2 regions of the Paenibacillus sp. FSL R5-0744 genome follow, and region 2 is predicted to be linked to the other one. Evidence: riboswitches for the same ligand, from Rfam matches in the RefSeq annotation. Region 2 holds a riboswitch; the other holds the start of a gene.
What was found. A riboswitch is a leader RNA that binds a small molecule or an ion and turns the genes downstream of it on or off. The one in region 2 is predicted to bind glycine.
Positions count from the first base shown of each region.

Region 1: another riboswitch for glycine. It lies ahead of MKY19_RS30020 (amino acid permease); the one in region 2 lies ahead of gcvT (glycine cleavage system aminomethyltransferase GcvT).

Region 1 covers NZ_CP150228.1:6,782,483-6,786,911, reverse strand. Annotated here, with positions in the region: gene MKY19_RS30040 (YdeI/OmpD-associated family protein) at 1-309, shown strand, start outside; gene MKY19_RS30035 (alpha/beta hydrolase) at 536-724, shown strand; gene MKY19_RS30030 (hypothetical protein) at 916-1,161, opposite strand; gene adhP (alcohol dehydrogenase AdhP) at 1,208-2,224, opposite strand; glycine riboswitch at 2,422-2,502, shown strand; gene MKY19_RS30020 (amino acid permease) at 2,638-3,996, shown strand; gene MKY19_RS30015 (helix-turn-helix transcriptional regulator) at 4,135-4,429, shown strand, end outside.
Region 2 covers NZ_CP150228.1:6,268,692-6,273,120, reverse strand. Annotated here, with positions in the region: gene gcvPA (aminomethyl-transferring glycine dehydrogenase subunit GcvPA) at 1-651, opposite strand, end outside; gene gcvT (glycine cleavage system aminomethyltransferase GcvT) at 758-1,870, opposite strand; glycine riboswitch at 2,056-2,154, opposite strand; gene gcvH (glycine cleavage system protein GcvH) at 2,334-2,726, shown strand; gene MKY19_RS27865 (flagellar motor protein MotB) at 3,183-4,019, opposite strand; gene MKY19_RS27860 (flagellar motor protein) at 4,016-4,429, opposite strand, start outside.

The DNA.
Region 1 (4,429 bases), 510 kb from region 2:
GCACTAATACAGTTTGGAAAGATGAGACCAGAAGGAATGCACGTCTTTAACAACAGAACCGATGCACAAGGCTATTCCTCTGAACAAAGAAACGTGGAACTTGCCAAAGAATATGAAGAACAAATCAAGGCAAATCAAACAGCCTGGCTATTCTTCACTAATTTATCACCATCCTATAAAAGAGATTCTATCTGGTGGGTAATGAGCGCCAAGAAAGAAGAAACACGATTAAGAAGGCTTGGAATATTGATCGCTTCATCTGAAGAAGGGCTAAAATTTCAACATTGCAAAAAATATATTACAGAATAAGGAAATATAAATAACAAAAGAATTGTTAAAAGGATTTTTGGTACTGCATAAATCTGGGTCTATTGTTTCCCTGATCTTTAGGAGAGAGGAGCTACTGTATTTCTCAATCAATTAGGGTTTAATTCTCATCAAAAGTCAGAACGTTTTAAATGCGAGGCATAAATCAAATCGCTAAATGAAGAAGGGATGAAACAGCTCATCCAAAATCGCAACCCCCTTCATTTTTATGGTACAGCCGACCCTCATGATCTATGGTGATCGGGATACGATTCAGAGGTCTGAAAACCTGACAAAGTTCGTGCCTAATGCGGAAGTGGTCAATCTGGATTGCGGTCATTGGATCCAGCAAGAAAAGCCGGAAGAAACAAACCAAGCGATTTTGAGATGGCTTGAAGAGCAGAATGATGCTGAATAGAGTCGCTTAGCAAGCAAAACTTAGAAAAACAATAAGGACACCCAAACAGGCAATGTCATTAAGTTAAGCTCAAAGGTAAGAACGGGAATAAAAATGGAATTCAAAACGGCATGGGAAAGCCCCGTGCCGATCGCTGTCAATACGAGTCCTGAATGAACTTCATTAACAATCTCTTGAATTTCAAGTACTGTCTATGGAGATGTCTCGTCCACGCTCAATGCATAATCAACATAGGTTAAGTTCAACGGAGTAACACCTGTTACTCCAGTAGTGTCAAATATTGAGTGGTCAGGCGCATCGCAAGCTTGCTGAACGTAGTAAGCATTAATTGTATCCAACGCGGCTTGTGGAGACATTGGTGCAGGTGTTTGTGTAGGTGTCTGCGTTCTATAGATGTTACGCTGAACCTTATCATAAGTGGGACAAATTTTAGGCATAAAAAAACCCGAAAAGCAGTACTTTTCGAGCATGTTTTCTTTCGGATTATTTCGTCATATCAAGGACGATTCGACCATTGATTTTGCCTTCTAACATCAGATCGTAGATCTCATTAATCTCTTCTAGTTTACGTGTCTCAATAATGGTTTTGATTTTTCCTTCTGCAGCGAATTGCAATGTTTCTTGCAAATCTTTGCGAGTGCCGACAATCGAACCGACTACCTTTGTACCGTTTAATACCGTATCAAAGATCGGAACATCCATGGATTCAGGGGGCAGCCCAACCATGACGCAGGTGCCGCCGCGACGAATGGCCCGGTATGCTTGGTCGAATGCTTTTTTCGCAACTGCTGTACAAACGACACCATGTACTCCGCCGATTTCTTTTTGAATCCAGTCTGCGGCATCTTCTTTTAATGCGTTTACGGTTTTGTCTGCGCCAAGCTGTTTGGCAAGCTCCATCTTTTCATCCGACGTGTCGATGGCCACTACGTTCATTCCCATCACCTTTGCATATTGTACACCAAGATGACCCAATCCTCCGACGCCGAAAATGGCTACCCATTCACCTGGCTTTACACCTGATACTTTCAAAGCTTTATAGGTCGTAACGCCAGCGCAAAATAAAGGTGCCGCTTCGATGAAGCTTAGATTATCAGGAACCTTCACTACATAATCGGCAGCTGCCACACAATATTCTGCATATCCGCCATCTACGGAATATCCGGAATTTTGCTGATCGAGACAAAGAGTCTCTCTTCCTGTAAGACAATACTCACAATGACCGCAGGCTGAGTACAGCCATGGAATTCCTACTCGATCTCCTACCTTTAAGTGTGTAACTCCTTCACCTATTTCTTCAATAATCCCAACACCTTCATGTCCGGGAATAAGAGGGAGTTTCGGTTTGACAGGCCAATCGCCATGAGCAGCATGCAAATCTGTATGACACACTCCGCACGCCTGAATATGGACAAGGATTTCTTTGTGTCCGGGTTTTGGTTTAGGTACGTCTTGTAGCTCTAACTTTTCTTTGAATTTCTTAACTACAGCGGCTTTCATCAGCATACTCCTTTAGTTTTTTGCTTTTCAAAAAGTAGTATGTTCATGAGGCTAACTTTAAATTCTTGAGACTTTTATCACTGATTAACACTCACATCACAAGTAATATGTTAGAATATCAGAACAGCTTTACTGCGTTACCGCTTTATCAACTTCATAATTCACGAGCTATGATGGCTAAGGATTACACTTTAGCTGGAGCAGCTTCTGGAGAGACTGCGGAAATTCCGCGGCGCCGAAGGGTTCACAATCTCAGGCAAAAGGACAGAAGAGTACTGAATATATATTTGTCATGCTGATCGCTATCAGCAGGGCGAATATTATTTGATATTCTTACGATCTGGGAGATTGGATGACATCCAATCTCTCTTTTTTTTATTCCAATTTATTGTACTCACAAGGGGGAACTAGGTATGGCACAACCAGAATTAAAGAGAGAGCTGGCTAATCGGCATGTTCAACTTATTGCAATTGGCGGCACCATTGGTACAGGATTATTCTTGGGATCAGGCAAGGCGATAGAGAAGGCAGGCCCATCCATTATGATCACGTATTTAATCGTGGGTATTGCTGTGTTTTTTGTGATGAGAGCACTGGGAGAACTCCTATTATCTAAAGCGGGCTATCAATCGTTTACGGATATTGCTGAAGACTACCTTGGATCACGGGTCGCATTCATTACTGGTTGGACCTATTGGTTTTGCTGGATCATGACGGCTATGGCTGATGTCATTGCTGTTGGCGTATATGTACAGTACTGGTTTGATATCCCGCAGTGGGTTCCTGCCATCGCCTGTCTAGTCGTGTTATTAGGACTTAATCTATTAACTGTAAAGAGCTTTGGGGAACTCGAATTTTGGTTCGCTTTAATTAAGGTAATTACGATTCTCGCCTTGATTGGTCTTGGGGTCATTTTACTGATCATTGGGTTTAAGACGGATGCAGGATCGGTGACGATACGAAACCTATGGGAGCATGGGGGCTTTTTTCCGAACGGTATATCAGGCTTCTTATTTTCTTTTCAAATGGTTGTATTTGCTTATGTCGGCGTGGAGTTGGTGGGGGTATCGGCAGCGGAAACAGCGGATCCGGAGAAAAATATTCCGTCTGCAATTAATAAAATTCCTTTACGGATTCTATTTTTCTATGTCGGTGCGCTTTTCGTCCTGCTATGCATTAACCCTTGGACGGAGCTCAGCCCGGCAGAGAGTCCTTTTGTAAAAACCTTTACTTTAGTAGGGATTCCAATTGCCGCAGGGATTATTAATTTTGTTGTACTAACTTCAGCGGCTTCCGCTTGTAATAGTGGGATGTTCTCGACCAGCCGAATTCTCTATAATTTGAGTAGAAATAACCAAGCGGCACCTCATTTGGGCAAACTGAATAAAAACCATGTACCAGGTAACTCGTTATTCATTTCTACAATTGTTATATCTGTGGGTGCACTTTTGAGTAAACTTATTCCGGAGCAGGCTTTTGGAATCGTGACAACGATTAGCGCCATTTGTTTTATATGGGTGTGGGGCATTGTTCTTATCTGCCATATTAAGTATAAGAAAACCCGGCCAGACTTACAGGCGAAATCCAAATTTAAAGCACCGTTCACACCGGCTATTAATTATATTGTCTTAACCTTGTTCGCTGGAATACTGATCATCATGCTATTCGCTGGAGAGACACGCCCGGCTCTATTATGTACTCCATTATGGTTTATTTTATTATTCATCTTGTATTCGATTAGAAGCAAAAAGGGGAAAAGTAATCAAGTTTGAGTGAGGTCAACATCAACTAGCGGTATGCCTAGTGTTAACTGCAACTTGGGGTTGCGGGGCTGCAACTAAAGCGTTCTTTACTTCTGCATACGATTAATCCAATATAGGCTTAAGAATTGCAGAAAGGTAGTTGCTGCTATGATCTTTGGGGAGAAGTTAAAAGCGGAAAGAAATAAAAAAAGTTGGTCACAAGAAGAACTGGCCGAGAAGCTGTTTGTAAGCCGACAGTCGGTTTCGAAATGGGAGAATGGTCAAAACTACCCAAGCATTGAAATCATTATTAAAATAAGCGATCTTTTTGGGGTAACTATCGATGAGTTACTAAGAAGTGACGAGGAGTTGACCAAAAAGGTGATAGAAGAAGGGAAGAAATTAGCTCACCCGAAATTAAAGTTTGTATTTGATGTCTTCGTAATAGCAGGCATTGTGCTGT
Region 2 (4,429 bases):
AAAAAAGTTAGGCGATTGCATCAGTACTGCAGCCGTATCACCATCAATGGCCTCAGCAAGCTTAGTCTGATCGGTAACACCGTCTCTATAGTCAATCTCCACTACCTCAAGTCCCCAAGCATTAGCCGATGTGCGTAACACTTGGCGCGCTTCAGGATGAACGGTGCGGGAGACAATTAATTTTTTGCGTTTGGTGGCACCAGCTGCGAGGACTGCTGCTTCGGATAATGCGGTTGCGCCATCATACATACTGGCATTGGCAACTTTCATACCGGTTAGTTCGCAAATGTAGGATTGGAATTCGAAGATCGCTTGCAGTTCGCCTTGGCTGATCTCTGGTTGGTAAGGAGTATAAGCAGTGTAGAATTCCGAACGGGAAATGACATGGTTGATCACCACGGGGATGTGATGGTCGTATAATCCGGCGCCGAGGAAGCTGGCGTGTGAATCGAAGTCAGCATTTCGGTCAGCGAGACCTTTCATGTGACGTAGCAGGGCGTACTCATCGAGCGGTTCAGACATCGGCATAGTGCCTTGATAACGGACGGCTTCAGGGATATCGGAGAACAGCTCATCTATGGACTGAATCCCGACGGTTTCCATCATCTCTACGCGGTCCTGTGCTGTCATGGGCAGATAACGGTGCTTCATTAAGGTTTCACTCCTTGGCTCTTTTAAAATATAAGAAAGTACAATTTTCACGTTATACTTTATCCTTCTATTTCTCGCTTAAAAGTTCACCGTCCTAATATGGACGCTAAAGGCGTTTATACTTGTAAAAAGGGGCCTTAATCACGACAGCTTTAAGCTGCTTGCCACGTATCTCTACGAAAACCTCTGTGCCTATTTCACTGTAAGCTGTATCAAGTAAAGCTAATCCCAGGTTTCGTTTCAGCGTTGGAGATTGGGTTCCGGTTGTGACCTCTCCGATTTTGATGCTGTCCGCATAGACTGGGTAATGGGAGCGTGGAATGCCTCGATCAATCATTTCTAGACCGACAAGACGGCGGGGAAGACCGGCTTCTTTTTGCTGTATCAACGCATCTCGTCCGATGAAGTCCGCTTTGTCCAGCTTCACGAAGAACTGTACTCCAGCTTCAAGAGGCGTGATGTCAGCCGACAGCTCCTGACCGTACAATGGCAATTTTGCCTCGAAACGAAGCGTATCCCGTGCGCCCAGTCCAGCAGGTGTTAATCCGTGAGGAGAGCCAGCTGCGAGAAGGCCGTTCCATAACGTTGCTGCCCCATCCAGCGGAGCGTAAATTTCGAAGCCATCTTCACCGGTATAACCCGTACGGGAGATCAGTACTTCTACACCGCAGACGGTTGCGCGTTCGATGAAGTGGAAAGGCTTGAGCGTTGAGATCGGTGCATCAGTAACTTCTGCGAGTATGGTCTCTGCCAGCGGACCTTGCAAGGCGAGCAAAAGCGTCTCGTCAGAGACATTAGTGAGTGTGACTTCACCGAATTCAGAGGTCAGATGTTCTTGCAGCCACTGGAAGTCCTTATCGATGTTGGAGGCATTTACGACAAGCATATAACGGCCTTCACTTAGTCGATACACGAGTAAATCGTCGACCACCCCGCCGTTTGGATAACAGAGCAGCGTATATTGTGCCGCACCATCGGTAAGGCGGCTGACATCGTTGGTCGTCATTTTTTGTAAGAAGGCTTCAGCGCCGCTTCCGATCACCATAAATTCACCCATATGCGATACATCGAACAGTCCAGCCTGCTGGCGAACAGCCTCATGCTCCTTCACGATACCTGTAAACTGTACTGGCAGCTCCCAGCCGCCAAAATCAATGCACCTGGACTCCGCATATGCGGAATAGAGATCATAAAAAGGCGTTCTTTTTAAAGCATCCATGTCGTCACTCCCCTAGTCTGATTACATACGAAAAAAAGGACAGGCAGAAGCAATCATGCATAAATGCACTAATCGCTTTCTGCTCTGTCCTTTGTACCTGAGAGTTACCCTGCGTAACTAACATGCAAGTTTCCCCGTTGGTGACCTGACGCACTCAGCCTCGCGTCTGATGCTCTCCAGAGGTACGTCCGACAAAGGTCCTTTTGCCTGAGAGATTCACCCCTGTTAGGGCTTACTCCTTCGGCGCCGTCTTCAAGTGAGACAGTCTCTCCCTATGCCATCATCCGCAACTGTATTTGTTTCTTATGTCTCCATTAAACGGGTATAGGAGGGCGCTGTCAACAAGAAAAAGTCAAAAAAACGACAAATTTATTTTACTTTTAGTAATATTGACATTATGCTCCGCGATCACTTAGGCTATAACTAAATTTAGAATTCCAATTTGGAAATGAGGCGGCTTGAAATGAGTGAAGTTTTAGATAACCTTCTTTACAGCGAAGAGCATGAGTGGGCACAGCAAGTGGAAGGACGCGTAGTACGTGTTGGGATTACGGATCATGCTCAGCATTTGTTAGGCGATATCGTATTTGTGGAATTTCCAGAAGTGGGTTCGGCCATTTCGGCTGGCGACAGCGTAGGCAGTATCGAATCCGTTAAGACCGTATCGGAACTGTATTCACCCGTCTCAGGGACGGTTACCAAGATTAATGACGGTTTAGAAGCTAGTCCAGAACTGATCAACGATAAGCCTTATGGCGAGGGTTGGATTTTTGAAATTGAAGTGGACGGAGAGTACGCTGATGCTGTAAAAGGTCTGCTAGATGCAGCTGGATATCGTGCATTGGTAGGGGAGTAATTCTAATATTTTTCTGAATATTAATTTCACCGAATGTAATATTTATAGCAGCAAGTTTCCGTTTTTGGGGACTTGCTGTTTGGTGTTTTTATATAAATAGCGGTCGGGATCTTTGAGTTAAATCCTGGGACTGTTTGGAATTATGGGATTTTATTTAAAAGCCAATCTACTGATTGTGGAATTAGGGAAAACCTCCCTTATTTTAGACGAATATAGCGTGACACTAAGGGGTTTAGGGAATTCCTCCCTAAAGTTTCAGTGAAAAGCGCTATTTCTGACTAAATAGGGTATTAATCAGGGAGGAATTCCCTAATTCTGCGCCTGGACAAGGGAATAGGCAGATAATCAGGGAGTATTTCCGTAATAAATAGTGGCGAGCCCATTTTGGTATGTTGATAAGCAGATTCGCTCCCGCACAGGCCTAGCTACTGTAACTAGCTCTGAGTAAAACATTTTTTAGGCACCCTCTTGAAGCTGCCGCAGCACAATGATCTCTACACGGCGGTTCTTTTGCTTACCTGCAGCTGATGTGTTCTCCGCGGTGGGCTGGGTATCAGCATACCCTGCATATTGAAAATTGTCGGGGTTCAACCCTTCATGATCTAAGAAAAAGCGAAGCACTGACAGCGCACGAGCACCAGATAGCTCCCAGTTGTCGTTATAGTGAGAAGCCGAAGATACTGGCGTATTATCGGTATGTCCTTCAATGCTGATCTTTGCGCCGATATCGCTGAATAAGCCAGATAACTGCTGAAGAGCAGGCAGGGCTGGAGACTTCAGGTCTGCCTTACCTATATCGAAGAGAAAACGGTCACTGAGTGTGATTTCTATCCCCTGCGGTTTGTCGGCAACAAAAATTTGTTCTCCGAGATTATTTTCCTCTACATAGTTCGTAATCACACCCATTAATTCAGCAAGTTTAGCCTCTTGTTCTCGAAAAGCAAGTTCACGTGCCGAAGGTGTTTCGTTCTCCGTTTGTTCAGCAGATCCATCATTCGGTCTCGCAGTTGCAGCTGCATTCCCATTCCCGTCTGTACTTTCCGGTTTGTTCTCAGTTGATTTCCCAGCATCTAAAATGCCGTTCCCACCCTCAAGGACAGTGCTGCCAGATTTGAAGGTCTCGGATAACGAGCCTGTCACGATGTTATATTTGTCAGTATCCAGGCTGCTCATCGCATACAATATAACGAAAAAAATAAGTAAAAGTGTAATTAGATCAGCATAAGTAATCATCCAACGGTCGCGGCTTTCCCGAGTCTCTACACGCCGCTTGCGCCGGTCTCTTTGTCTCATAGAAGACCTCTAGTTTCCGCACGGTCATTCGTGTCCGTGTCTGAGATGAATGAGTTCAGTTTTTTACGCACCAGCAAGGGGTGATCCCCGTTCTGCAAAGAAAGAATGCCGACGAGCAGCATTTCCATACTATGTAGCTGGCTTTGACTGCGGGATTTGATTTTGGAAGCGATGGGTAAAAATATTAAATTAGCGATGGCAACACCGTACAGTGTTGCGGTAAATGCAACTGCGATAGATGTGCCCAGATTTGATGGATCTGTAAGGTTGCCAAGTACACGGATGAGCCCCATCACCGTCCCGATAATTCCCATCGTTGGTGCATATCCACCTGCAGCTTCAAAAATCTTAGCATAGTTCTCATGCTTCAATTCTTTAGCATCCATTTCTAATTCAAGGATCTGTCTTAC